One region of the Sphaerisporangium sp. NPDC051017 genome, then DNA from elsewhere that is predicted to be linked to it. Evidence: riboswitches for the same ligand, from Rfam matches in the RefSeq annotation. Region 1 holds a riboswitch; each other region holds the start of a gene.
What was found. A riboswitch is a leader RNA that binds a small molecule or an ion and turns the genes downstream of it on or off. The one in region 1 is predicted to bind cobalamin.
Positions count from the first base shown of each region.

Region 1 (7,706 bases):
GTACGGAGCCGAGGGGGTGGGGACCGTCATCGAGGAGCCCGCCCAGTCCGTGCGCATGCCGCCGGGCTCGATCGTCGTCACCTTGACGCCGAGCGGGCCGACCTCGGTGGCCAGTACCTCGGTGAACCCGTTGACGCCCCACTTCGCCGCCTGGTACGCGGCCAGCCCCGGGGTCGCGACGCGCCCGCCGACGGACGACACCGTGATGATGTGACCGCCGCCCTGCCGGCGCAGGATCGGCACGACGGCCTTGCTGACGTGGACGACGCCGAACAGGTTCGTCTCCACCTGCGCGCGGAACCCCTCCGGCGTGGAGTCCTCGACCGACACGAGGTCGGCGTACCCGGCGTTGTTCACCACCACGTCCAGCCGGCCGAACTCCCGCACTGCCGCTTCGACGGCGGCGTCGACCGCGCCAGGGTCGGTGACGTCGAGGGGGAGGGCGAGCAGCTTGCCCGCATGGGTCGCGGTCAGGTCGGCGAGTTGCTCAGGGCGGCGGGCGGTGGCCACGACGCGGTCGCCCTGGTCAAGAGCGGCCAGGACGATCTCCCGTCCGAGGCCGCGGGAGCTGCCGGTAACGAACCAAACTTTGTCCGACATTTCAGTGTTCACCTTTCGAGTGCAGTTCAACAGAGGGCGGGGGAAACCACGGCTGTCCAGGGGAGACCAAGGGAGAGCGGGGGAGACTGAGGGAGACTGAGGGACTCTGGAGAGACCAGGGAAGACGGTCAAGGGTGAGCGGGCTCAGGCGTAGGCCTTCTGGAGGTGCTCGCCGAGCAGGGTGATCGCCTCGCGCGCCACTTCCACCGGCTTGGTGTGGGTGAAGCCGTGGTCGACGCCGGCGAACTCGCGATGGGTGACCGCCACGCCCTTGGACGCGAGGTCGGCGGCCAGGTCGTTCATCTCGTGGCGCAGGGTGTCGTACTCGGCGGTCATGATCAGGGTCGGGGGGAGCTCGGCCAGCCGGGCGTAACGGGCCGGGGAGGCGAGGGGGTCGCTCGGGTCGACGCCCTTGAAGTACGTGCGGCGTACCAGGCCCATCATGGCGGGCGGCACCACCGGGTTCGGCTTCGCGGACGTGCGCAGCGAGTCGTCCCGCACGAGGTCGGCGGCCCCGAACTCGGACGACACCGCCACCGGCCGGTAGCCGCCGTCGTCGATGGCCTGCTGTGCGACGTTCAGCGCGAACTTGCCTCCGGCGCTCGGGCCGCCCACCGAGACGCGCTCGCCGTCCCAGCCGTGGACGTGGCCGTTCTCGTGGATCCAGCGGAAGACGTCGTAGGTCTGCTGCTCGGAGACCGGGAAGCGGACCTTGGGGGCGGTGTCGTAGTCGGGGATCACGACGTGGCAGCCGATCTCGGAGGCGAGGTAGCGGGCGATGTTGTCCTCCTGGCGGGGCACGCGGATGATGAAGGCGCCGCCGTGGGTGATGAGGTGCACCGGGGGCCGCCTGCCCGAGGCGAGGGCCGCCGTGACGTCCTCGGGGGTGGGCGCGTAGAGCAGCGCCCGCACCTTCCCGTGCCGGGTCGGGATCGTGATGCGCGACGGCTTGGCGATCTTCTTCGTCGCGAACTGGACGTCCGGCGAGGAGTACTGCAGGCGGAACATGGCGGGGAACATCGCCTGCATCAGCCTGGCGGACAGCGCGTCGCGCCAGTGGATGGCGGGGTCGGTGCCGAGCATGGGGGGCCTCTTTCGTCTACGGGCGTCTGCCGGTCGAGCTGTCTTCTAACCGGTTGGTTAGAAGCTAGGCCACCCCTCGCGGAGTTGTCAACTAAATGGTTAGGAGGCTAATCTGGGGGCATGCCGCCGAGAGATGCCGAAGCCACACGACGCCGCCTGCTGGACGCCGCTCTGCGGGAGTTCGCCGAGTTCGGCATCGCCGGGGCACGCGTCGACCGCATCGCCGAGGCGGCCGGCTCGAACAAGGCGCAGATCTACCACTACTTCGGCAGCAAAGATCAGCTCTTCGACGCCGCCTTCGAGACCATCGTGCGCGACACGGTGGCCGACACCCCGATCGACGTCCACGACCTGCCCGGGTACGCGGCCAGGCTGGCCCGCCGCTACGAGGAGCACCCGCAGGTCATGCGGCTGGCGACCTGGCAGCGCCTGGAACGCGCCGCCGACGCGCCCGTGCCGCTCGCCGTGAAGAGCGTCCGCGACAAGGTCGACGCCATCGCGCGCGCCCAGGACGAGGGCGTGCTGCCCCGGCACTACCCGCCCGGGGTCCTGCTCACCTTGGTGCTGCAGCTCGCGGCCGTGTGGACGGCGGTCAACCCCGAGTTCGGCGCCGCCGTCGACATGGAGGGCGTCCGGCGCGAGGACGTCGTCGCCGACTCCGTCCGCCGCCTGCTCGCCGGCTAGTGCATTCCGCTGCGGCGGATCGGCGCGTGCCCGGTGCTCCGCGGTGGTTCAGGGGGTTCCCGGTAGGGCGCGTAGCCAGGTCAGTGCGGCCTCCACGGTGTCCACGGTGTCCAGGGCGGCGGTCTCGGGGAGGGGTGGGCGGCGTACGACCACCACGGGCAGGGCGAGGTCGCGCGCGGCCGTGAGCTTCGCCCGTGTCATCGTCCCGCCGCTGTCCTTGGTGACCAGCACGTCGACGCGGTGCTCGCGCATGAGCGCCCGCTCGCCGTCCACCGTGTACGGACCCCGGTCGAGCACGAGGTGGTGGTGGGCGGGCATCGGCGGTTCCGGCGGGTCGACCGTACGGATCAGGAACCACAGGCCGTCCGCGCCGGCGAACGCGGCGAGCCCCTGGCGGCCGGTCGTGAGGAAGACCCTGCGCCCGAGCGCGGGCAGGACGGCGGCGGCCTCGTCCAGGGACGCCACCCAGCGCCAGTCGTCCCCGGCGTCCTGCCGCCACCCCGGGCGCCGGAGCACCAGCAGCGGAACCCTCGCCTCCGCCGTCGCGCGGACGGCCGAGGCGGTGATGCGCTCGGCGAAGGGGTGCGTGGCGTCGATCACCGCGCGGATCCCGTGCTCGCGCAGCCATGCCGCCATCCGGTCCGGGCCGCCGAACCCGCCGACCCGCACCTCGCCCTCGGGCAGACGGGGGTCGGTCACCCGTCCCGCCAGCGACGACACCACGCGGACGCCCGGGTCACGGACCAGCTCGGACGCGAGCCGCCGCGCCTCCCCGGTGCCGCCGAGTACCAGGACGCCGCCCCTCATCTGCCGCTTCCTTTCACGTGGTACATCCTTGGCCCATGACCACAGGGCTGCGGTACGGGTGGACGACCGGCGCGTGCGCCACGGCGGCCACCACGGCCGCCTACACCGCGCTGCTCACCGGCTCCTTCCCCGACCCGGTGGAGATCTTCCTGCCCCGGGGGCAGCGGCCGGCGTTCGCGCTCGCCGTCGAGGAACTGGTGGAGGGCCCGCCGGGCGCGGACCGGGCGCGGGCCGGGGTGGTCAAGGACGCGGGCGACGACCCGGACGTCACCCACGGCGCGCTGGTCACCGCGACCGTACGGCACGGAGCACCGGGGACGGGGGTGACGTTCCGCGCCGGACCGGGCGTCGGCACGGTCACCAAACCGGGGCTGCCGCTGGCCGTGGGAGAACCGGCCATCAACCCGGTCCCCCGTCAGATGATCCGCGACCACGTCGCCCGGGTCGCCGCCGCGTACCGCGATGAGGGCGACGTGGTCGTGGAGATATCGGTCGAGAACGGTGAAGAGCTCGCGCGGCGTACCTGGAACCCCCGGCTGGGCATCCTGGGCGGCCTGTCCATCCTCGGCACGACCGGCATCGTGGTGCCGTACTCCTGCTCGGCGTGGATCGACAGCATCCGGCGCGGCATCGACGTCGCCCGCGCCGCCGGGCACGTCCACGTCGCCGCCTGCACCGGCAGCACGTCGGAGAAGGTCGCGACCGAGCTGTACGGCCTGCCGGAGGACGCGCTGCTCGACATGGGCGACTTCGCCGGGGCCGTCCTGAAGTACCTGCGGCGGCATCCCGTGCCCCGGCTTACGGTGGCCGGCGGCATCGGCAAGCTGTCCAAGCTCGCCGACGGGCATCTCGACCTGCACTCGGGCCGCTCCCAGGTCAGTACGGACGCCCTCGCCGCGATGGTGCGCGACGCGGGCGGGGACGAGGACCTCGCCGCACGCGTCCTGCGCGCGAACACCGCCCTCCAGGCGCTCACCATCTGCCAGGAGGCGGGACTGCCGCTCGGAGACCTTGTCGCCGCCGGAGCCCGCACCACCGCCCTCGGAGTGCTGCGCGGCGCCCCCGTCGAGGTCGACGTCGTCGTCATCGACCGCGCGGGCACCATCGTCGGCCGCGCGGGGTGAGCGGCGCTCAGCGGGCTCACCGGGCTCACCGGGCTCAGTGGGCTCAGTGGTGGGCTCAGTGGGCTCAGTGGGCATGGTGTGCGGCCCTGGCCGTCGCCACTGCGGCCGCGGTCTCCGCGATGCCCAGGTGGCGCATGCTTTCGCCGCCGGATTCGACGCGGTAGCCGTCCCCGGTCGCGACCACGAGCACGGCCGGCCCTCCGGGGCGCCCGCACTGACGCTCGCACCCCGCCCAGTGCACGGGCAACCTCCGTCCCGGGGTCTCGCCGTTGACGTCCGCCGTGGCCGCCTGAACCGTCGCGCGCCCGGTGCCGGACCGGCCGGTCGCGTGGGTGGCGTCCGCCTGGACGTCGGCCAGGGACTTGGCGCAGCCCGGACGTCCCGTGCAGGACGTGACCCCGGTCCACGGAGAGGCCGGGTCGGTGACCAGACCGGCCTCGCCCAGCCTCGCGAGCCACGATTCGGCGGTTTCCGTCCTCATACCCGGGACGATCACGCTCCGCCATGGAGTGAGCCGTACCTCACCCGTGCCCGCCCGCGCCGCCTCGGCCAGCACGGACGCCTGCGCGGCCGTCAACCGTCCGAGCGGCGGCATGACGACGAGTGCCACCCGTCCGTCGGTCTGGGCGAGGGGCCCAAGCCGGGGCGCGGGCCGATCGCCCAGGCCGATGGACGAGGCGGGCCGGCTGCCGCCGAGTCCCCCGGACGGCCGTCCGGACTGCTCCTGGACGGGCGGTGACGGGGGCCCGTCCGCCGATCCGGGGCCGGACATGTGGCCGGCTCCCGGCGCCCGTGCGGACACACGGGCGGTGATGTTCGCGGGGCCGTCGGCCAGCTCGGCGACGCGCCACGCGGCCGAACCCTGGGCGGCGCGTTCGGCCAGGAACGCCTCGCCCGCTGCGATCATCAGGGGGACGACGTCGGAGGGCGCGGCGCGCAGCCCCGTGTCCCGCCCGGCCAGCAGCAACGCCCCCCGGACGTCCGCGGCGGGTGGCCGTGTGCTTTCGGTGGCCGGACGGGGGAGGTGCACGGCGGGAAGGGGAAGGTAGGCGACGTCTGCGGCGGGGAGCGCGACGTCGCCCCGTCCGTCGTCCACGGCGAACAGGAACCGGCCGGGCAGGTCCGCCAGGGCCGGGTGCGAGACGAGGGCCTCGTCCAGCTCGCGGACCAGCGGCGCCACCTCGATCAGCCCGCGACCGTCCAGCCCGGCCAAGGGGGACGCCAGGATGTTGCGGACGCGTTCGTGCGTGGCCGACGGCAGAAGCCCGATGGCGGCCATCCTTTCGGCGAACAGCTCCGCGCCCGGCCCGTCCAGCCCGCGCACCTGCACGTTAGCCCGTGAGGTCAGCTCGACGACCCCCGAACCGAGCGCCGCGCAGGCCGCGCCGAGTTCCGCGAGCCGCTCCCCGGTGAGCAGCCCCCCGGGCACCCGGACCCGGGCGACGGCTCCGTCCGCCGCCGGATGCGTCTGCAACGCCCCGGGGCAGGCGTCCGCCCGGGACCGCTCCCCGAACTCCGCATCTGCCATGTCGAGGATCGTAACCCGCCATCCGTCGTGAACCGCCGCGGTCCTCCGGGCCGGCTCCTCGCACCCGGCGTGGACGGGGTGGGCGGGGTCGCATTCCGGCGGGGGGCGTGGTCTCATAGAGGCGACGGCAATACGGAGGAAGCCGGTGTGATTCCGGCGCGGTCCCGCCACTGTCACCGGGGAGTCAACCCCACCGCAGGCCACGGCCCGGCAACGGGCGGGAAGGCCGGGGTGAGCGTCGATCCGGGAGCCAGGAGACTCCAGGCCGTGTGGACCTACTACCCGGGGCGCGGATCCCGAGTGAGGACGTGCCGTGCGCGATCTGCCAGTTCTCCCTGTTCTGCTGCTGTCGACCTCCGACACCGACCTGCTCAGCGCACGCGCGAGCGGCCTGCCGTACCGTCTGGGCAACCCCGCGAGGCTCGCCGCCGCCGACGTTCCCGCCCTGCTGGAGGACGCCGGGCTGGTCGTCGTCCGTCTGCTCGGCGGGCGGCGGGTCTGGGAGGAAGGGCTGGACGCCGTACTGGCGGGCCCGCTGCCGGTGGTCGTGCTGGGTGGTGAGCAGGCTCCGGACGCCGAGTTGATGGAGCTGTCCACCGTCCCGGGCGGGGTGTGCGCCGAGGCGCACGCGTACCTCGCCCACGGGGGGTCGGCGAACCTGGCCGAGCTGCACCGCTTCCTGTCCGACACGGTCCTGCTGACCGGCCACGGCTTCGCGCCGCCCGCGCAGACCCCGAACTGGGGCATCCTGGACCGTCCGGACGCCCGGCCCGTGGAGGCCGGGGTGGCCGTGCGGCCCGTCGTCGGGGTGTTGTACTACCGCGCGCACCACGTGGCGGGGAACACCCGGTTCGTCCAGGTGCTGTGCGACGCCATCGAGGACGCGGGCGGCCGGGCGTTGCCGGTGTACTGCGCGTCGCTGCGCACGGCCGAACCCGCGCTCCTGGACGTGCTCGGCCAGGTGGACGCGCTGGTCGTCACGGTGCTGGCCGCGGGCGGCACCCGTCCCGCCACGGCGTCGGCGGGCGGCGACGACGAGGCGTGGGACGTGGGCGCGTTGGCACGGCTGGACGTGCCGATCCTGCAGGGCCTGTGCCTCACGGGGGACCGCGAGACGTGGGAGGGCAGCGACGACGGGCTGTCTCCTCTGGACGCGGCCTCGCAGGTGGCGATCCCGGAGTTCGACGGGCGCATCATCACGGTCCCGTTCTCGTTCAAGGAGGTCGACGCCGACGGGCTCCCGGTGTACGTGGCGGACCCCGAGCGCGCGGCGCGGGTCGCGGGCATCGCGGTCCGGCACGCGGCGCTGCGGCACGTGCCGCCCGCCGACCGGCGGATCGCCGTGATGCTGTCGGCGTATCCCACCAAGCACGCCCGCATCGGCAACGCCGTGGGCCTCGACACGCCCGCGAGCGTGGTGCGCCTGCTGGCGGCAATGCGCGACCGGGGGTACGACATCGGTGATACAGGTGCAGATGGGGAGATTCCGGGCGTAGCTGCGCAGGACGGCGACGCGCTGATCCACGCGCTCATCGCCGCCGGTGGCCAGGACCAGGACTGGCTGACCGAGGAGCAGCTGGAGGGCAACCCGGTCCGCATCTCCGCCGCCCGCTACCGCGAGTGGTACGCCACCCTGCCCGGGGACCTGCGGGAAGGCATGGAGCGCCACTGGGGCCCGCCGCCGGGCGAGTTGTTCGTCGACCGCTCCCGCGACCCGGACGGCGAGATCGTGCTGGCCGCGCTGCGCGCCGGGAACCTCGTGGTCATGGTGCAGCCGCCGCGCGGGTTCGGCGAGAACCCGATCGCGATCTACCACGACCCCGACCTGCCGCCGAGCCACCACTACCTGGCCGCGTACCGCTGGCTGGCGGACGGCTTCG
Region 1 is NZ_JBFBCI010000021.1:54,265-61,970, reverse strand. Features, by position in the region: gene AB0M95_RS18815 (SDR family NAD(P)-dependent oxidoreductase) at 1-600, opposite strand, end outside; gene AB0M95_RS18810 (alpha/beta hydrolase) at 745-1,683, opposite strand; gene AB0M95_RS18805 (TetR family transcriptional regulator) at 1,804-2,367, shown strand; gene AB0M95_RS18800 (cobalt-precorrin-6A reductase) at 2,416-3,174, opposite strand; gene AB0M95_RS18795 (cobalt-precorrin-5B (C(1))-methyltransferase) at 3,210-4,298, shown strand; gene cobG (precorrin-3B synthase) at 4,363-5,826, opposite strand; cobalamin riboswitch at 5,957-6,087, shown strand; gene cobN (cobaltochelatase subunit CobN) at 6,149-7,706, shown strand, end outside.

Region 2 (7,706 bases), on a different contig from region 1:
CCCGCAGCCCGACGGTCGCGACGGCCTCGGCTCCCCCGTCCTCGCGGCGGGTGTAGCGGGCGACCGAGGCCGCGGTCATCATGCCGACCCCGGGGCCCGGCGGAGCGAGCTCCCTCAGGTGTTCCGTCGGGTCCATGCGTGCGTACCCGGCCACCACCTGCGCGTTCAGCACCCACTCGCGCGGGCCGATGCCGCCGCCGAGGACGGCCGAGGAGATCATGCGCCAGCCGGGGCCGAACTCCCACAGAAGCGAGGCGAGGCGCGCGCCGTCCTCGTGCCGGTGGCTCAAAGACAGCACGGGCGCTCCTCACGGGCGGGTCTCATGGGCGGGCTCATGGTCGCACGAGGTTGACCAGCGGGCGTCCGCCCGGGCCGGCGCTCACGTGGACGCGCGCGCCGAAGTGGCGGGCGAGCAGCGGCTCGGTGAGCACGTCCCCGGCCGGGCCGGACGCGATGTGCCGGCCGCCGGCGATGAGCAGCATCGTGTCGGCGTACTGCCCGGCGAGGCCGAGGTCGTGGATGGTGGTGACCACGGTGAGCCCGTCGGCGAGGCGCAGCCCGTCCACGAGCTCCAGCACCTGCTGCTGGTGGCCGAGGTCGAGGGCGCTGGTGGGCTCGTCCAGCAGCAGGACGGGCGCCTGCTGGGCGAGCGCGCGGGCGAGGACGACCCGCCGGCGCTCGCCGCCGGACAGGTGGCCGAGCGGGCGACCGGCGAGCGGGGACAGGGAGAGTCGTTCGAGCACCGAGCCGGTGATCTCCCTGTCCCGGCGGGACTCGTGGCCGAGATAGGAGATGTACGGCGTGCGGCCCAGCATGGCGTACTCGAACACGGTCATCGCCGGGGGGAACAGCGGGTCCTGCGGAGCGTACGCCATCAGCCGGGCGCGCTGCCGGGGCCGGAGGCCGCGCGCGGGCGCGCCGTCGACGAGCACCTCGCCCCGGGACTCCACCATGCCCATCATGGCGCGCAGCAGCGTGGACTTGCCCGCGCCGTTCGGGCCGATGACCGCCAGCCATTCGCCGCCGCGCACCGACAGCCCGACACCGGACAGGACGGGCCTCCCGTCCAGCGAGACCTCCAGGTCCCGCACCTCGACCGGGGGCGCGCCGTCCCCGGTCACACGCTCACCGCCCGGGTGGCGCGCAGGACGCCGACGAAGAACGGCGCCCCGACGAAGGCCGTGACCACGCCGATCGGCAGCTCGGCCGGGGCGAGCATCGTGCGGGCGAGCAGGTCGGCGAGCACCATGAACGCGGCCCCGCCGACCAACGACAGGGGCAGCACGACCCGGTAGGAGCCGCCCGCCAGGCGCCGCACGACGTGCGGGACGACCACGCCGACGAACCCGATGAGCCCGCTGACCGCGACCGCCGACGCCGTGGCCAGGGAGGCGGCGCACAGGACGACGAGCCTGACCCGCCGGGCGTCGACGCCGAGGCCGACCGCCTCGTCGTCCCCCACCGACAGCACGTCCAGCAGCCGCCCGTGGGCCAGCAGGACCACCGACGACACCACGGCGTACGGCGCGACCAGCCACACCTGAGACCAGTCGCCGCCGATGCCGCCGAGGATCCACGAGTAGATCTTCTGCAACTGCTCGACGCGGATCTGCTGCACGAACGCCTGGAGCGCGGCGAGGAACGACGACACCGCGACCCCGGCCAGGACGAGCGTGGCCGTACCGCCACCGCGTCCCGCCGTACTGCCGAGCGCGTACGCCAGCAGCACCCCGCCGATCGCCCCGCCGAACGCCGCGAGCGGCACCAGACCGTCCACCTGGATCAGCACGATCATCAGGGTGGCGGTGAAGCCTGCGCCCGCGGCCGCGCCGAGCAGGTAGGGGTCGGCGAGCGGGTTGCGGAACACGCCCTGGTAGCCGGCGCCGGACATCGCCAGCAGGCCGCCGACGATCGCCGCCAGCACCACGCGGGGCAGGCGCAACTGGACGAGCAGCCCCTTCTCGACCGGCGACAGCCCGGAGTCGACCGTGACGAAGGGCAGCCGGTCGAGCAGTTCGAGCGCCACGCCCTTCAGCGGCATGCCGACCGCGCCGATCACCAGCCCGAGCAGCACGCAGACGGCCAGCACGGCGAGCGCGACCGTGAGGGCGGCCGTCCGCGACCGCGCCGAAGCCCCCGGGGCCGCGATGGGCGCCGGGGACTCGGGCGGGGGCTCGGTGGAAACCGTCGCGGGTTTCAGCCGGAGGCCTTCCCGACGGCCTCGCCCACCATTTCGACGAGGTCGACGACGCGCGGCCCCCAGCGGGAGGCGATGTCGTCGTCCAGGGGGATCACCCGGTCGTTCTTGATCGCCGAGAGCCCGGCCCAGCCCGGCCGCTTGGCGAGGGTCTCCTTGGACTGGCCGCAGCACTTGATGTCGGCCAGGAAGATCAGGTCGGGGTCGGCCTTGACCACGAACTCGCTGGACAGCTTGGGGTAGCCGCCGGCCGTGTCGGGCGCCTTGTCCGCGATGTTGGTCAGCCCGAACAGGCCGTAGATCTGGCCGAGGAACGTGCTGGAGGTCACGGAGTACGGCGTGCTGTCCAGCTCGTGGAGGTAGGTCAGGTTCTTGCCCTTGGGCGCGGCGGCGGCGAACGCGTCGATCCGTCGCTTCATGTCCGCGGCGACCTGGCCGGCCTTCTCTGCGTTGCCGGTGGCCGCCCCGAGGTCGGTGACCTCGTCGTAGGCCTCGTCCAGCTTGGTGGCTGCGGGCTCCAGCAGCACCGGGACGCCGACCTTGGTGAGCGCGGCGACGACGCCGTCGATGTCGTTGGACACAATGACCAGGTCGGGCTGCTTGGCGATGATCGCCTCGGCGTTGGGCTTGAACCCCGACAGGTCGGTCTTGGGCGCCTCCGGAGGGTAGTTCGACTGGTCGTCGACGGCGAGGACCTGAGGGCCCGCGCCGATCGCGAACAGGGTCTCCGTATGGCTGGCCGACAGAGAGATGATCTTCGTTGGCTTCTTGGCGATCGTCACCGGGCCGTTGCCGGCCTGGACGGTCACCGGGAAGCCCGCGGCCTGCGCGGTTTCGCCGGGGGATGTGGCGGGGGCGGGGGTGGCGGTGGTCTCTGCGGTGCCGGTCGGCTGGCCGCATCCGGCCAGCGTCAGCGCACCCAGCAACGCGCCCGCCAAGGCCGTGCGTACGGGCCTCACGTGGGTTCCTCCTGTTGCCGGGAAACAAGGGACCCGTGATGTGGGACGGATCACCCTTTTCCACGAGGGTTGACGACGTCGGCGCGGCAGGAGGCGACCTGGCTCGATCCGGGAGGATCTCACAGTTGCGGGACAGCGCCGGACTCACACCGGCTTCGCTCCACGCCGCGCGTCACTGGAAACCGTATCAACTGGGTTTATTGCCGCCTCCAACGCGTCGGGTTCAGGGCGCTGTGCCCATGGCCTCGCTCCGCTCGGCGGTTCAGGGCGCCCTTCAGGGACCGGCTCCGATCAGACCCACCGACGCTGGTTCCACGCTCGGCTCCCCGACGTGTGCCGACACTGGCGGCGAGACTAGCCCAGCCCAGGGCGTACCGGTCACGAGCCGCATGACGGCGGATATCCGGACAGTACAACCTGCCGTAGCCGGCCGGACCTTTGACCGAAAATCTTGCTCCAGGTCAGAAGATCGTGATATCAACTCGATCATGTGTCACTTTGCCGTAAGAGTAGCCGCTTGGGAAGTTTGCGGCTTCTGCGGCACCCGGTGTTCGACGTAGAGCTCCCGGCGAGACGAGGAACCCCTCGTAGCGGTGCGCCTCTGGGTCGTTGAAAGGGTGGAGAACGTCGGAATGCCGGTTGAAATCAACGCTGCCCGTACCGGGAAACGGACCATGCTGGCACGGGTGGCGCCGGCGATCGTGCGCGACCCCGCGAACGGCCTGGCCGCGCTGGGCAGGCAGGCCGGCGGGCGAATCGTCCGGCTGAACCTGGGCGTGCTGCGGCCCTACCTGGTGACCCACCCCGACCACGTCCAGCACGTCATGCGCGACAACTGGACCAACTACAGCCGCCAGGGCATGTTCTGGCAGCCGCTCGGCCGCCTGCTCGGCGACAGCATCCTCGGGGACGGCCCCGGCTGGGAGGCCAGCAGGAGGATCCTCCAGCCGCTGTTCACGCCGAAGTACGTCGCCGCGCTCGCCGGGACGATCGCCGCCACCGTCGACGCGCGGATCGAGGAACTGGAGGCGCGCGCCCGCTCGAAGGAACCGATGGACGCCGCCCGCACGATGGGCGCCATCGTCAACCAGAGCGTCGTGCGCGTGCTGTTCGGCGACCGGATCTCCCTGCGGGACGGCGAGCGCCTCACCTCCGCCTACCACACGGCCGACGCGGCGGTCTTCACCCGGCTGCTCCTGCCGTTCATGCCGTACCGGGTGCCGTTGCCCGGAGACCGGGCGTTCAAGACCGCGGTCTCGACCATCGACGAGATCATCTTCCCGTTGATCCGCGAGGTCCGGCGGGAGGCGGCCGACGGCTCCGACGTCGTCTCGGCGCTGTGCCGCGCCCAGGAGGCGGACGGCACGCCGCGCGACGACCGGCGTGTCCGCGACGACCTCGTCAGCATCTACGCGGCGGCGTCGGTGACGACGGCGTCGACGCTCACCTGGACCTGGCCGCTCCTGGAAGCCCACCCCGAGGTGGCCGCGAAGGTGTACGCCGAGATCGACCGCGTGGTCGGCACCGGCCCCGCCCTGCCCGCGCACGTGCCCGAGCTGCGCTACACCAAGATGGTGCTGCAGGAGGTCATGCGCCTCTACCCCTCCGGCTGGCTGCTGCCCCGCACGGTCGTGCGGAGCGAGACCCTCGGCGGAACGCGCCTGAAGGCCGGGTCGATGGTGCTGATCAGCCCGTACGTCACCCACCGGCTCGAAGAGGTGTGGGACCGGCCGCTGGAGTTCGACCCCGAGCGGTTCTCCCCCGACCGCGGCGAGCGGCGGCACCGGTACGCGTACTTCCCCTTCGGCGGCGGCGCGCACCAGTGCGTCGGCAAGCACCTGTTCTACATGGACGCCCCGCTGATCATGGCCGCCATCCTGAGCCGGTTCCGCCCGGCGGCGCTCGGCGGCCGTACCCCCGCGCCCGCGGCGACGGCGCTGCTGCGCCCGCGCGGCACGGTGGGACTCCGGCTGCTTCCCGTGAACTGCGCCGGGCAGGGCCCGCGATGACGGCTCCCGCCCGCGAGTGGCCGGGCGCCACGGAGTCCGGGCTGATCTGCGCGGTCGCCGGAAGCTCCCAGCGGCAGATGCGCGAATGGCTCGAGGCCTACCCTGGCCTGTTCTCGGCCAAGCCGTTCGACGACGCGCTGACCAGCACGTTGTCCCTGGCCATGGCGTTCAGCGGCCCGTGGTTCACCGCCGAACGGCTCTCGGTGGCCAACAAGGCCACCCTGTGGGCGTTCGGGCTCGACTGGCAGGTGGACTACGTCGCGGCCTCGGCGCCCGAGGTGGACGACATCGCCCGCCGGTGCCTGGCCGCCGCCGACGGCGCGGACCCGGCCCCCGGCGACGACCTGGCGCGGTTCCTGGCCGACCTCCGGCGGGACCTGTCCGCCGCCCCCGCCTTCCCCGCGCTCGGGCACGTCTGGCGCGAGGAACTGCGGGTCATGCTGGCGGCGATGCGCCTGGAGCGGGAGTGGCGCGACGCGGGCACGGTCCCCTCACTGGAGCAGTACCTCGGCAACGCCGACAACCTGGGCTTCACCTTCGTCTTCGTCTCCCATCTGATCCACACCGGCGCGCCGTCCGGCGCCATCGCGGCGGTGCGGGAGGCGGCTGCGGCCGTGCAACGGGTGATCCGCCTGCTGAACGACCTCGGGACCTACCGGCGGGACGTGGAGTGGGGCGACCTGAACGCCCTGCTGCTCGGTGCGCCCCGCGAGGAGGTGGACCGGCGCCTCGCCGCGCTGGCGGCCCGGGCCAGGGAGCTGATCGAGCCCCTGCGGGACGGCGACCCCCTGATCGCCGGCTACCTCGAACGTCAGATGGACTTCTGCGCGGGCTTCTACCGGCTCGCCGACTACTGGGGCGACTTATGAGCATTCACGGTGACGCGCTGACCGCCGACGTCGCCGCCGAGGCCCGAACCCTGGTGTCCGGGCTCATGACGCGCCCGTGGGGTGACGCCTCGCCCTCGGTGTACGAGACGGGGCGGCTGGCGGCCCTGGCCCCGTGGCTGACCGGGCACGCCGAGCGGATCGCGTTCCTCGTGGGCACCCAGCGCCCGGACGGCCTGTGGGGCCCGCACGAGGACTACGCGCTCGTCCCCACGCTGAGCGCGGCGGACGCGCTGCTCGGCGAGCTCGTCCGGACCTCCCCCGCCTGCTCCCCGGCCGTGGCGGAGGCCGCCGGACGCGCCCTGCGCGCGCTCGGGCTCCGGGCGCGGCGGGGCTTCGGCGCGCCGCTGCCGGACATGCCCGCGATCGAGCTCGTCGTCCCCGCACTGGTCACCTCGGTCAACCGGCTCGTCCGCGCCCTCGCCGGCTCCTCCGTGCCCGGGGCGTGGGAGTCCTGCCCGCTCCTGCCCTTCCCCGAGGACATGGACGACGCGCGGGTGCGGCTCGTCCGCGAGCGCCTGCGGCAGGGCGCTCCCCTGCCGGTGAAGCTGATGCACGCCCTGGAGGTCGCGGGCGAGGCCGCCGTGCGGGCCCCCGCCGTCGTGGTGACCCCCGAGGGGACGGTGGGCGCGTCCCCGGCCGCCACGGCCGCCTGGCTGGGCGAGCCCGGCGGCCCCGGACGGTCGGCGCCGCTGGCGCACGAGCACCTGGAGGCCGTCGTGCGGCTGTCGGGCGGCCCGGTGCCGTGCGCGGTCCCGATCACGGTGTTCGAGCGCGGGTGGGTGGTGAGCTGGCTGCTGCGCGCCGGCATCCCTGTGGACGTGCCGGTCGAGCTTGTGGCGAGCCTCGGCGAGCGGATCGACCCCGACGGGGTGGCGGCGGGGCCGGGGCTGCCCGCCGACGCCGACACGACGTCGGTGGCGCTGTACGCGCTGGCGCTGCTCGGCGCCCCGCGCGAGCCCGGCAGCCTCTGGGCGTACCACACCGGCACGCACTTCAGCACGTGGCTCGGCGAGGACGGGCACTCGACGACGGTGAACGCCCACGTGCTGGACGCGTTCGGCCAGTTCACGGCGGCCCGCCCCGACGCGCGCCCGCGCTACGCGGAGGCCGTCCGGCGGCTGGCGGCCTGGCTGTGCGCGCGGCAGCGGGCGGACGGGAGCTGGACGGACCGCTGGCACGTCTCGCCGTACTACGCCACGGCGTGCTGCGCGCTGGCGCTCGGCGAGTTCGGCGGCGCCGCGTCGCGCCGGCCGGTGCGGCTGGCGGCGGACTGGGTGCTGTCGTCCCAGCGCCCGGACGGTTCCTGGGGGCTGTGGGACGGCACGCCCGAGGAGACGGCGTACGCGTTGTACCAGCTCCTGCTGGCCGGGGGCGGTACGACGGGGAGCGCCAGGAGCCGGCGTCTGTCGGCCGCGATCGAGCGGGGGCAGGAGTACCTTCTGCGGTCCGCCGGGCGGGTCGAGGACCCGCCGATGTGGGTGGACAAGGACCTGTACCTGCCGGTGGCGATCGTCCGGGCCGTGGTCATGGGGGCGCTCCACCTGGCACGGAGCGTCACGACGTTGGAGCACTAGAGGGCACATCAGCCGACAAACGTGATACCGAATCACATAACCCGACAGCCAACCCGACATGTTTACAAAAGTGACAC
Region 2 is NZ_JBFBCI010000107.1:641-8,346, forward strand. Features, by position in the region: gene AB0M95_RS39710 (adenosylcobinamide amidohydrolase) at 1-295, opposite strand, end outside; gene AB0M95_RS39715 (ABC transporter ATP-binding protein) at 333-1,121, opposite strand; gene AB0M95_RS39720 (iron ABC transporter permease) at 1,118-2,041, opposite strand; gene AB0M95_RS39725 (ABC transporter substrate-binding protein) at 2,197-3,156, opposite strand; cobalamin riboswitch at 3,224-3,358, opposite strand; gene AB0M95_RS39730 (cytochrome P450) at 3,831-5,165, shown strand; gene AB0M95_RS39735 (terpene synthase family protein) at 5,162-6,034, shown strand; gene AB0M95_RS39740 (prenyltransferase/squalene oxidase repeat-containing protein) at 6,031-7,629, shown strand.
Region 2: it holds a riboswitch for cobalamin, as region 1 does, so the genes downstream of both, AB0M95_RS39725 (ABC transporter substrate-binding protein) here and cobN (cobaltochelatase subunit CobN) in region 1, are expected to answer to the same signal.

Region 3 (7,706 bases), on a different contig from region 1:
GCTCGGGCGATCCATAGCCAGACATATGGCCATGAATCCCGAAATAGAGTGATACAGATCACACGGAGGAGGGACTCGGTCGGACCACCTTCGGACGAGGACGAAGGGGGCAGGACGACGGGGTCAGAACGCCTCGTCGAAGCTGACGCTGCCCTCCACCGCCACCTGGTAGGCGGAGACCCGCCGCTCGAAGAAGTTCGCCAGCTCCTGCACGTCCTGGAGCTCCATGAAGGCGAACGGGTTGGCCGTCCCGTACCGGATCGGCAGCCCGAGCCGGGCCAGACGGCGGTCGGCGACGTACTCGAGGTACTCGCGCATGCGCTCGGCGCTCATCCCCGCCAGGCCGTCACCGCACAGGTCCCGGGCGAACGCCAGCTCGGCAGCCACCGCCTCCTCGATCATCCGGGTCACCTGGGCGCCCAGCCCGTCGTCGAAAAGGTCCGGCTCCTCGGCGCGCACGGTGTCCACGACCGAGAACGCGAACTCCATGTGCATGGACTCGTCGCGGAACACCCAGTTCGTCCCCGTGGCGAGCCCGCCGAGCAGCCCGCGCGAGCGCAGCCAGTACACGTACGCGAAGGCCCCGTAGAAGAACAGCCCCTCGATGCAGGCGGCGAAGCAGATCAGGTTGAGCAGGAACGCCCGGCGGTCGTCCCGCGTCTCCAGGCGGGCCAGCCCGTTGATGGAGTCGATCCAGCGGAAGCAGAACTCGGCCTTGTCCCTGATGGACGGGATGTGCTCGATCGCCGCGAACGCCTTGGCCCGCTCGTCGTGGTCGGGCAGGTAGGTGTCCAGCAGCGTCAGGTAGAACTGCACGTGCACGGCCTCCTCGAAGAGCTGCCGCGACAGGTACAGCCGCGCCTCGGGGGCGTTGACGTGCTGGTAGAGGTTCAGCACGAGGTTGTTGGCCACGATCGAGTCGCCGGTGGCGAAGAAGGCCACCAGCCGGTTGATCAGGTGCCGCTCCCCCGCGCCGAGTTTGGCGAGGTCGGCGAGGTCGGACTGGAGGTCCACCTCCTCGACCGTCCAGGTGTTGCGGATCGCGGCCCGGTACCGCTCGTAGAACTCCGGGTACCGCATCGGGCGCAGGGTCAGGTTCATGCCGGGGTCGAGCAGCATCACTGGCACGCCTCGCAGATCTCAGGGTTCTCGAGGGAGCACGCCACGGCCTCGGAGACCGCGATCGGCGTGGCGGCGGGTCCGGCTACAGGCCCGGTGAGAGGCTCTGTGGCCGGCTCGGCGGCGACGGTCGTCTGCGCGATGCGGGTGGCCGGACGCGAGCGCAGGTAGTACGTCGTCTTCAGCCCGGCCCGCCAGGCGTAGGCGTACATCGACGACAGCTTGCCGATCGTCGGGGTCGCCATGAACAGGTTCAGCGACTGCGACTGGTCGATGTACGGCTGGCGCGTGGCGGCGAGATCGATCAGCGCCTTCTGCGGCAGCTCCCAGGCGGTGCGGTACAGCACTTTCAGGTCCGCCGGGATGGCCGCGATGTCCTGGACGGAGCCGTCGGCGCGCTTCACCGCGTCCCTGACCTGCGGCGTCCACAGCCCGCGCTCCTGGAGGTCGCGCACCAGGTAGCGGTTGACCTGCAGGAACTCGCCCGACAGGGTCTCGCGCTTGAACACGTTGGACACCTGCGGCTCGACGCACTCGTAGCAGCCGACGATGGAGGCGATGGTGGCCGTAGGCGCGATCGCGATCATCAGCGAGTTGCGCAGCCCGGTGGCCGCGATCCGCTCGCGCAGGGCGGCCCACTCGCCGGGGTGGACGGGCCGCGCCGCCGGGTAGTGGTCCAGGTGCAGGACGCCGCGCGCCGCCCGCGTGTCGGCGTACGAGGGGTGCGCGCCGTCCGCCTCGGCGAGGTCGCAGGACGTCTGGTACGCGGCCAGCGCCATCTCCTCGCTGACGCGGCTGGACAGCGCCAGCGCCTCCGGCGAGTCGAACGGCAGCCGCAGCGCGAAGAACACGTCGGCCAGGCCCATCACCCCGAGCCCGATCGGCCGCCAGCGCTTGTTCGCCGCCTCGGCCTCCGGCGTCGGGTAGAAGCCGCGGTCGATGGACCTGTCGAGGAACCGCACGGCCGTCGCCACCGTGGCGCGCAGCCGCTCCCAGTCGAGCCCGTCCTCCACCAGGTGGGCGGCGAGGTTGACCGAGCCGAGGTTGCACACGGCGGTCTCGGCGTCGCTGGTCACCTCCAGGATCTCGGTGCACAGGTTGGACAGGTGGATGACGTTCCCGGGCAGCGCCGTCTGGTTGGAGGCGCGGTTGGAGGCGTCCTTGAAGGTCATCCAGCCGTTGCCCGTCTGGGCCAGCGTGCGCATCATGCGCCCGTACAGGGCCCTGGCGGGGACCTTCCGGACGTACCGCCCGGCGGCCTCGGCCTCGCGGTAGGCGGCGTCGAACGCCTCGCCCCACAGGTCGGTCAGCTCCGGGACCTCCTTGGGGTCGAACAGCGACCACTCGCCGTCCGCCTCGACCCGGCGCATGAACTCGTCCGGGATCCAGTTGGCCAGGTTCAGGTTGTGGGTGCGGCGGGCCTCCTCGCCGGTGTTGTCGCGCAGTTCGAGGAACTCCTCGACGTCGGCGTGCCACGGTTCGAGGTAGACGCAGGCCGCGCCCTTGCGCCGCCCGCCCTGGTTGACGGCGGCGACGCTCGCGTCCAGCGTGCGCAGCCACGGGACGATGCCGTTGGAGTGCCCGTTGGTGCCCCGGATCAGCGAGCCGCGCGAGCGGATCCGCGTCCAGGCGATGCCGATGCCCCCGGCGTACTTCGACAGGCGCGCCACCTGGCCGTACCGCTCGTAGATCGCGTCCAGCTCGTCGCGCGGCGAGTCCAGCAGGAAGCACGACGAGAGCTGCGGGCGGCGGGTGCCGGAGTTGAACAGCGTCGGCGAGCTCGGCATGTACGACAGCGTGGAGATCAGCCGGTACAGCTCGCCGGCCTCGGCGACGGTGTCCGCCAGGCCGCAGGCCACGCGCAGGAAGAAGTGCTGCGGGCGCTCCAGCACGCCCCGGGTCACGGGGTGGCGCAGCAGGTAGCGGTCGTAGACGGTGCGCAGCCCGAAGTACTCGAAACGGTCGTCGCCGCCGGCGTCCACCAGCCCGTCCAGCACGGCCGCGTTGTCCCGGACGAAGTCCGCCAGGCGGTCCTGGACCAGCCCCGCCGCGTGCGTGGCCGCGACCGACTCGGAGAACGACCGCACGCCGTGCGCGGCGGCCTCATCGGCGATCTCCTCGGCGAGCAGCCGCGCGGCGACGCGGGAGTTGGCGGGGTCGGCGATGACCCGGGCGGCGGCCTCCTCGATGGCGAGCCGCCTGTGCTCGCTCCCCGCCTCCGGCCGGTACACCGGCCGCGAATCCGTCACCGTCACGTGCTGTCTCCTTCGTGCGCTCGGATCACCCCGGAGGAAGGCACGGCGGAGCACGACCGGGCACCCGTGAGCGGGCATGCCGGTCTCCCCGTCCGGCGGCCCTCCCTCGGGGCCTGGACGACGTCACCGGCAGGTCTTCGGACTCGCGGGCGCACCTCACACGCCTACTGGCCGTCGCTTCCCAGGCCGCGGGCGGCCCAGTGCTGATGTGACGGCGGTCGTTCCCGCTCACCGCTGCGGGGCAGTCCCGGATTCGCACCGGATTCCCTCTTGCCTCGCCCCGAGGAGCGAACCAGCGACGAGCATGGATCCTACATCTAGTGTCCGGCCCCGCAACAACCCCTATAGGTTGTGTCGCTCCCATGCACCCAGCGTGACCATCCACCCCCATCCGGGACGTGGAGACGACCGATCGAGCCGACGGGTCACGGCGCGTCGTGGCGCTACACGCGGACGCCGAGGGCGCCGAGGGCGCGGCCGAGGCGGGCGGACTCCACGCCCAGCCATTGGCGGAACTCGTCGCCGTCGAGGTACAGCGGGGTCCAGCCGTTGCGTACGCAGATCGCCTGCCAGCGTGGCGAGTCCGCGACGCCGCGGCACATCAGGGCCAGCGCCGCCCTGTCGGCCTCGGCGAGGTCGCCGGATCCCAGCAGGCCCCGCCAGTTCGCGCAGTACAGGTGGACGTCGGACTCCAGCAGCGTCGGGGCCTCGACGCCGGGCAGGCGGTCGGGCGAGGACACCGCGAGCACCCGCAGCTCCCCCGACCGCACGCGCGGCCGCACCGCCGCGTGCCCGGAGATCGCGACCGGGGCGCGTCCGGCCGCCAGCGCGGCGACGGCCTGCTCGCAGGTCGGATAGGCCGCGTACCGGACCAGGCGCGGGTCGACGCCGAGGCTCTGGGCCAGCATGCCGAGCAGGACGTGGTCGACCCCGCCCGTGTTCCTGCCCGCGACGGCGAGCCGGGACGGGTCGCGCCGCAGCGCGTCGGCGAACGCGCCGAACGTCGTCAGGCGCGAGGCCGCCGGGACGACCAGGAGCTCCCACTCGCCGCAGAGGCGGGCCAGCGGGGTGGTGCCGGCGAAGGCGGTGGCCTGGCGGACGTCCCGCACCGTCCCGACCAGCTCGGGCTCGGCCATCAGCATCATGCCGGGTTGCCGGGCGCGGGTGAACTCGGCCAGCGCCGACTCGAGCGGCCGGTTGACGACCCGCACCGCTCCGGCCAGCGACTCGCGCTCGGCCACTCCTTTGAGTGACCGGGCGATCATGTCCGTCTCGCCTCCCGCCGGCCCGGGCACCACCATCGAGACCGTGGCGGCGGCGAGCCTGCGGGGGTCGGTGGCGCTCCCGCATCCGGTGGCCATTGCGACAAGCCCCGCCCCGAGCGCGAGCACCTGGCGACGACGCATGGTTCACGCCCTTTCCCCCGATATCACCTAAATGCCCAGCTCATCGCCCCCGCACACGGCCCTCACCCCCCTCCACGGACCGGCGGGACCGCCTTCGGCGAAGGCTCGATCCCCCGTGCGGGGGATGGGGTTCCCGATGTGGGGGGAGTCGCCGGGGGCGGGCCGGGCGGGAGCGTGGGGGTGCGCTCAATTCGTATCCCCGCGAAGGAGATCATCGTGTCGACGTCCCAGCAACCGGCGAGTTCGTCGTCGTCGCCCGTCTCGCCCGCCGCTCCGGAGCGCCCTCCGGAGCCTCCCTCACGGACGTCCCCGGGATCGTCCCCCGAAACGGGCTCCGGGACGCCGACCGGAGGAACACGGCGGGGAATCGGGGCCGCCGTCTGGGGCGGTTACGCGGCCGCCGTCTGGGCCGCCGTCTACGGGATCGTGGCCCTCAACTGGACGATTTCCGGCAAAGGCTTCCCCTTCGGACCCGACGCGTTCACCAGATCGTCACCCCTGTTAAGGGAGGTCTCCCCGCAGGCGGGGGCGCCCGTCTTCGCCGCGGTCCTGCTCGTGACCACGGTGGCGCTCCTGGCCATGGCCGGACGGCACGCGGTGATGCCGGGACGCGCCCTGCGGGTCTCACTGCTCGCCTTCGGCTGGACCGTGACGGCCGTCCTGCTGGTCGGCGTGCCGACCGTGGACGTGCTGGCGCTCACCGGCTACGCGCCGATGCTCATCCTCGGCGCCCCGTTCGGATGGCCCTCGGACGTCGACTACTCCCGGGTGCTCGACTGGTCGCTGCTGAACCAGTTCTGGTCCCTGGCGGGCGGATTCCTGCTCGCGTTCGCGGTGCTGTCCTGGCAGCGGCGCAGCCGTGGCGCGTGCTCCCGATGCGGCCGGGACGACGACCACCGGCCCGGGGACGGGCTCCGCGTCCTTGCGTGGAGCCGCCGGGCGACGATCACCGCCGTGGTGATCCCCCTCCTGTACGCCGCGAGCCGCTTCGCCTGGGCCGTGCACATCCCGCTGGGCATCGACGACGCGATGCTGCGCTTTCTGTGGGACTCGGGGGCCGTCTGGGCGGGTTTGGGGCTCGCGAGCTTCGCCACGGTCGGCGCGATCCTCACCCTGGGGCTGGTACGGCGCTGGGGCGAGGTCTTCCCCCGCTGGGTGGTCGGCCTCGCGGGCCGCCGCGTGCCGGTCAAGCTGGCGGTGATCCCGGCGGCGTACGTGGTCCCCATCGTGATCACGGGCGGCATCGGCATCATGACCTCGCCGGAGCTCGTGAACATGACGGGCTACAGCCCCGTCCTCATCGCCACGCACCTGCTCTGGCCGCTGTGGGGCGTCGCCCTCGCCGTCGCGACGTACGCCTACTACCTGCGACGCCGCGGCGCCTGCCGGACCTGCGGACGCGAGGGATGACCGCCATGCGAACGGACCCCGGCCCCCTCGCCCTGGAACCGGGCGGCGTCTCGCGACGGACGGGCGGCACCGGCGACGACCTGGCCGTGTGGACGCGGCGCGCCCTGGCCGAGGTGGAAGATCTGCTGGCCTCGGCCCTGCACAGCCCCGGAGACCCCTTCCTGACCTCCGTCGCCACGCACCTGCTCGGCGCGGGCGGCAAGCGGCTTCGCCCGAGAATCGCCCTGCTCGCCGCGACGTTCGGCGACCCGGACCGGCCCGGAGTGATCCGCGCGGCGCCCGCCTCGTCAGCGGGCAGATCCGCGAAATCGCCGGCGCGCAGGACGCCGCCGGCCCGAACCAGCACACGCGAGGCGGCGTCCCGAAGCCGGACTCCACCGTGCGAGACAGCGGTCCGGGGGGACGTCGCGGCGTGGGGCACGGGGACCCTGAGCGGTACCACATGAGTGTCATCGCCGACAAGACCGCCGCGCTGTTCGCGCTGGCCGCGCGGCTCGGGGCGCACGCCGCGGGGGCGCGCCCCGAGCTCCGCGACGCGCTGGGCGAGTTCGCGGAGGCGTACGGCATCGCCTTCCAGTTGTGCGACGACGTGCTCGACATCGCCGAGCCGTCCTCGCGCGCGGGCAAACCGGCGGGCGCGGACCTGCGGCAGGGCGTTCCGACGCTGCCGATGCTGCGGGCCCTGCGGGGGCGGGGCCGCGGACCGGCGCGGCTGCGCAGGCTGGTGGCCCGGGGGCCGATCACGGACGCGAACCGCCTGGCCGCCGTGACCCGCCTGCTGCGGGACTCCTCCGGCCTCGCCCAGGCCCGTGCCGAGGTCGAGCGGTACGCGGACCGGGCCCGCCGCGCCCTCGGCGCCCTGCCGGACTCCCCCGCGCGCGCCGCCCTCGACGGCATGTGCGACGAGCTCGTGTCCCGCGCGTCCGGCCGTCCGGCCTCCGAGGCGGGCTCTCGGGCTCACCCCTCGGGGCTGACGAAGCCGGACTCGTAGGCGGCGATCACGGCCTGCGTGCGGTCGCGGACGGCGAGTTTGGTGAGGATGTTCCCGACATGGGTCTTGACGGTCTCGGCCCCGACCACCAGGTGGGCGGCGATCTCGGCGTTGGACAGGCCTGTCGCCATGAGCCGCAGGACGTCCTCCTCCCGGTCGGTGAGCCGGGCGCGGCGCAGCCGGTCGGCGGCCGGGCCCGTGGCCGCGGGCCCTCGCCCGTGGGAGCCGGCCAGGCGGCGGATCGCGGCGGGGAACACCAGGGACTCGCCCCGTGCCACCACCCGCACGGCCTGTACGACCTCCGCCGGGCGGGCGCGCTTCAGCAGGAAACCGTTCGCGCCCGCCCGCAACGCCTCGTACACGTGGTCGTCGTTCTCGAACGTGGTGACGACGAGCACCTTCGGGGGCGCGGCGGAGGCGGCCAGCAGGCGGCGCGTCGCCTCGATGCCGTCGATGGCGGGCATCCGCACGTCCATGAGCAGGACGTCGGGCCGGGAGCGCGCCACCATCGCCATCACCTCGGCG
Region 3 is NZ_JBFBCI010000002.1:233,013-240,718, forward strand. Features, by position in the region: gene AB0M95_RS03665 (ribonucleotide-diphosphate reductase subunit beta) at 124-1,119, opposite strand; gene AB0M95_RS03670 (ribonucleoside-diphosphate reductase subunit alpha) at 1,119-3,374, opposite strand; cobalamin riboswitch at 3,485-3,686, opposite strand; gene AB0M95_RS03675 (tripartite tricarboxylate transporter substrate-binding protein) at 3,818-4,780, opposite strand; gene AB0M95_RS03680 (hypothetical protein) at 4,997-6,190, shown strand; gene AB0M95_RS03685 (hypothetical protein) at 6,196-6,636, shown strand; gene AB0M95_RS03690 (polyprenyl synthetase family protein) at 6,633-7,181, shown strand; gene AB0M95_RS03695 (response regulator transcription factor) at 7,148-7,706, opposite strand, start outside.
Region 3: it holds a riboswitch for cobalamin, as region 1 does, so the genes downstream of both, AB0M95_RS03670 (ribonucleoside-diphosphate reductase subunit alpha) here and cobN (cobaltochelatase subunit CobN) in region 1, are expected to answer to the same signal.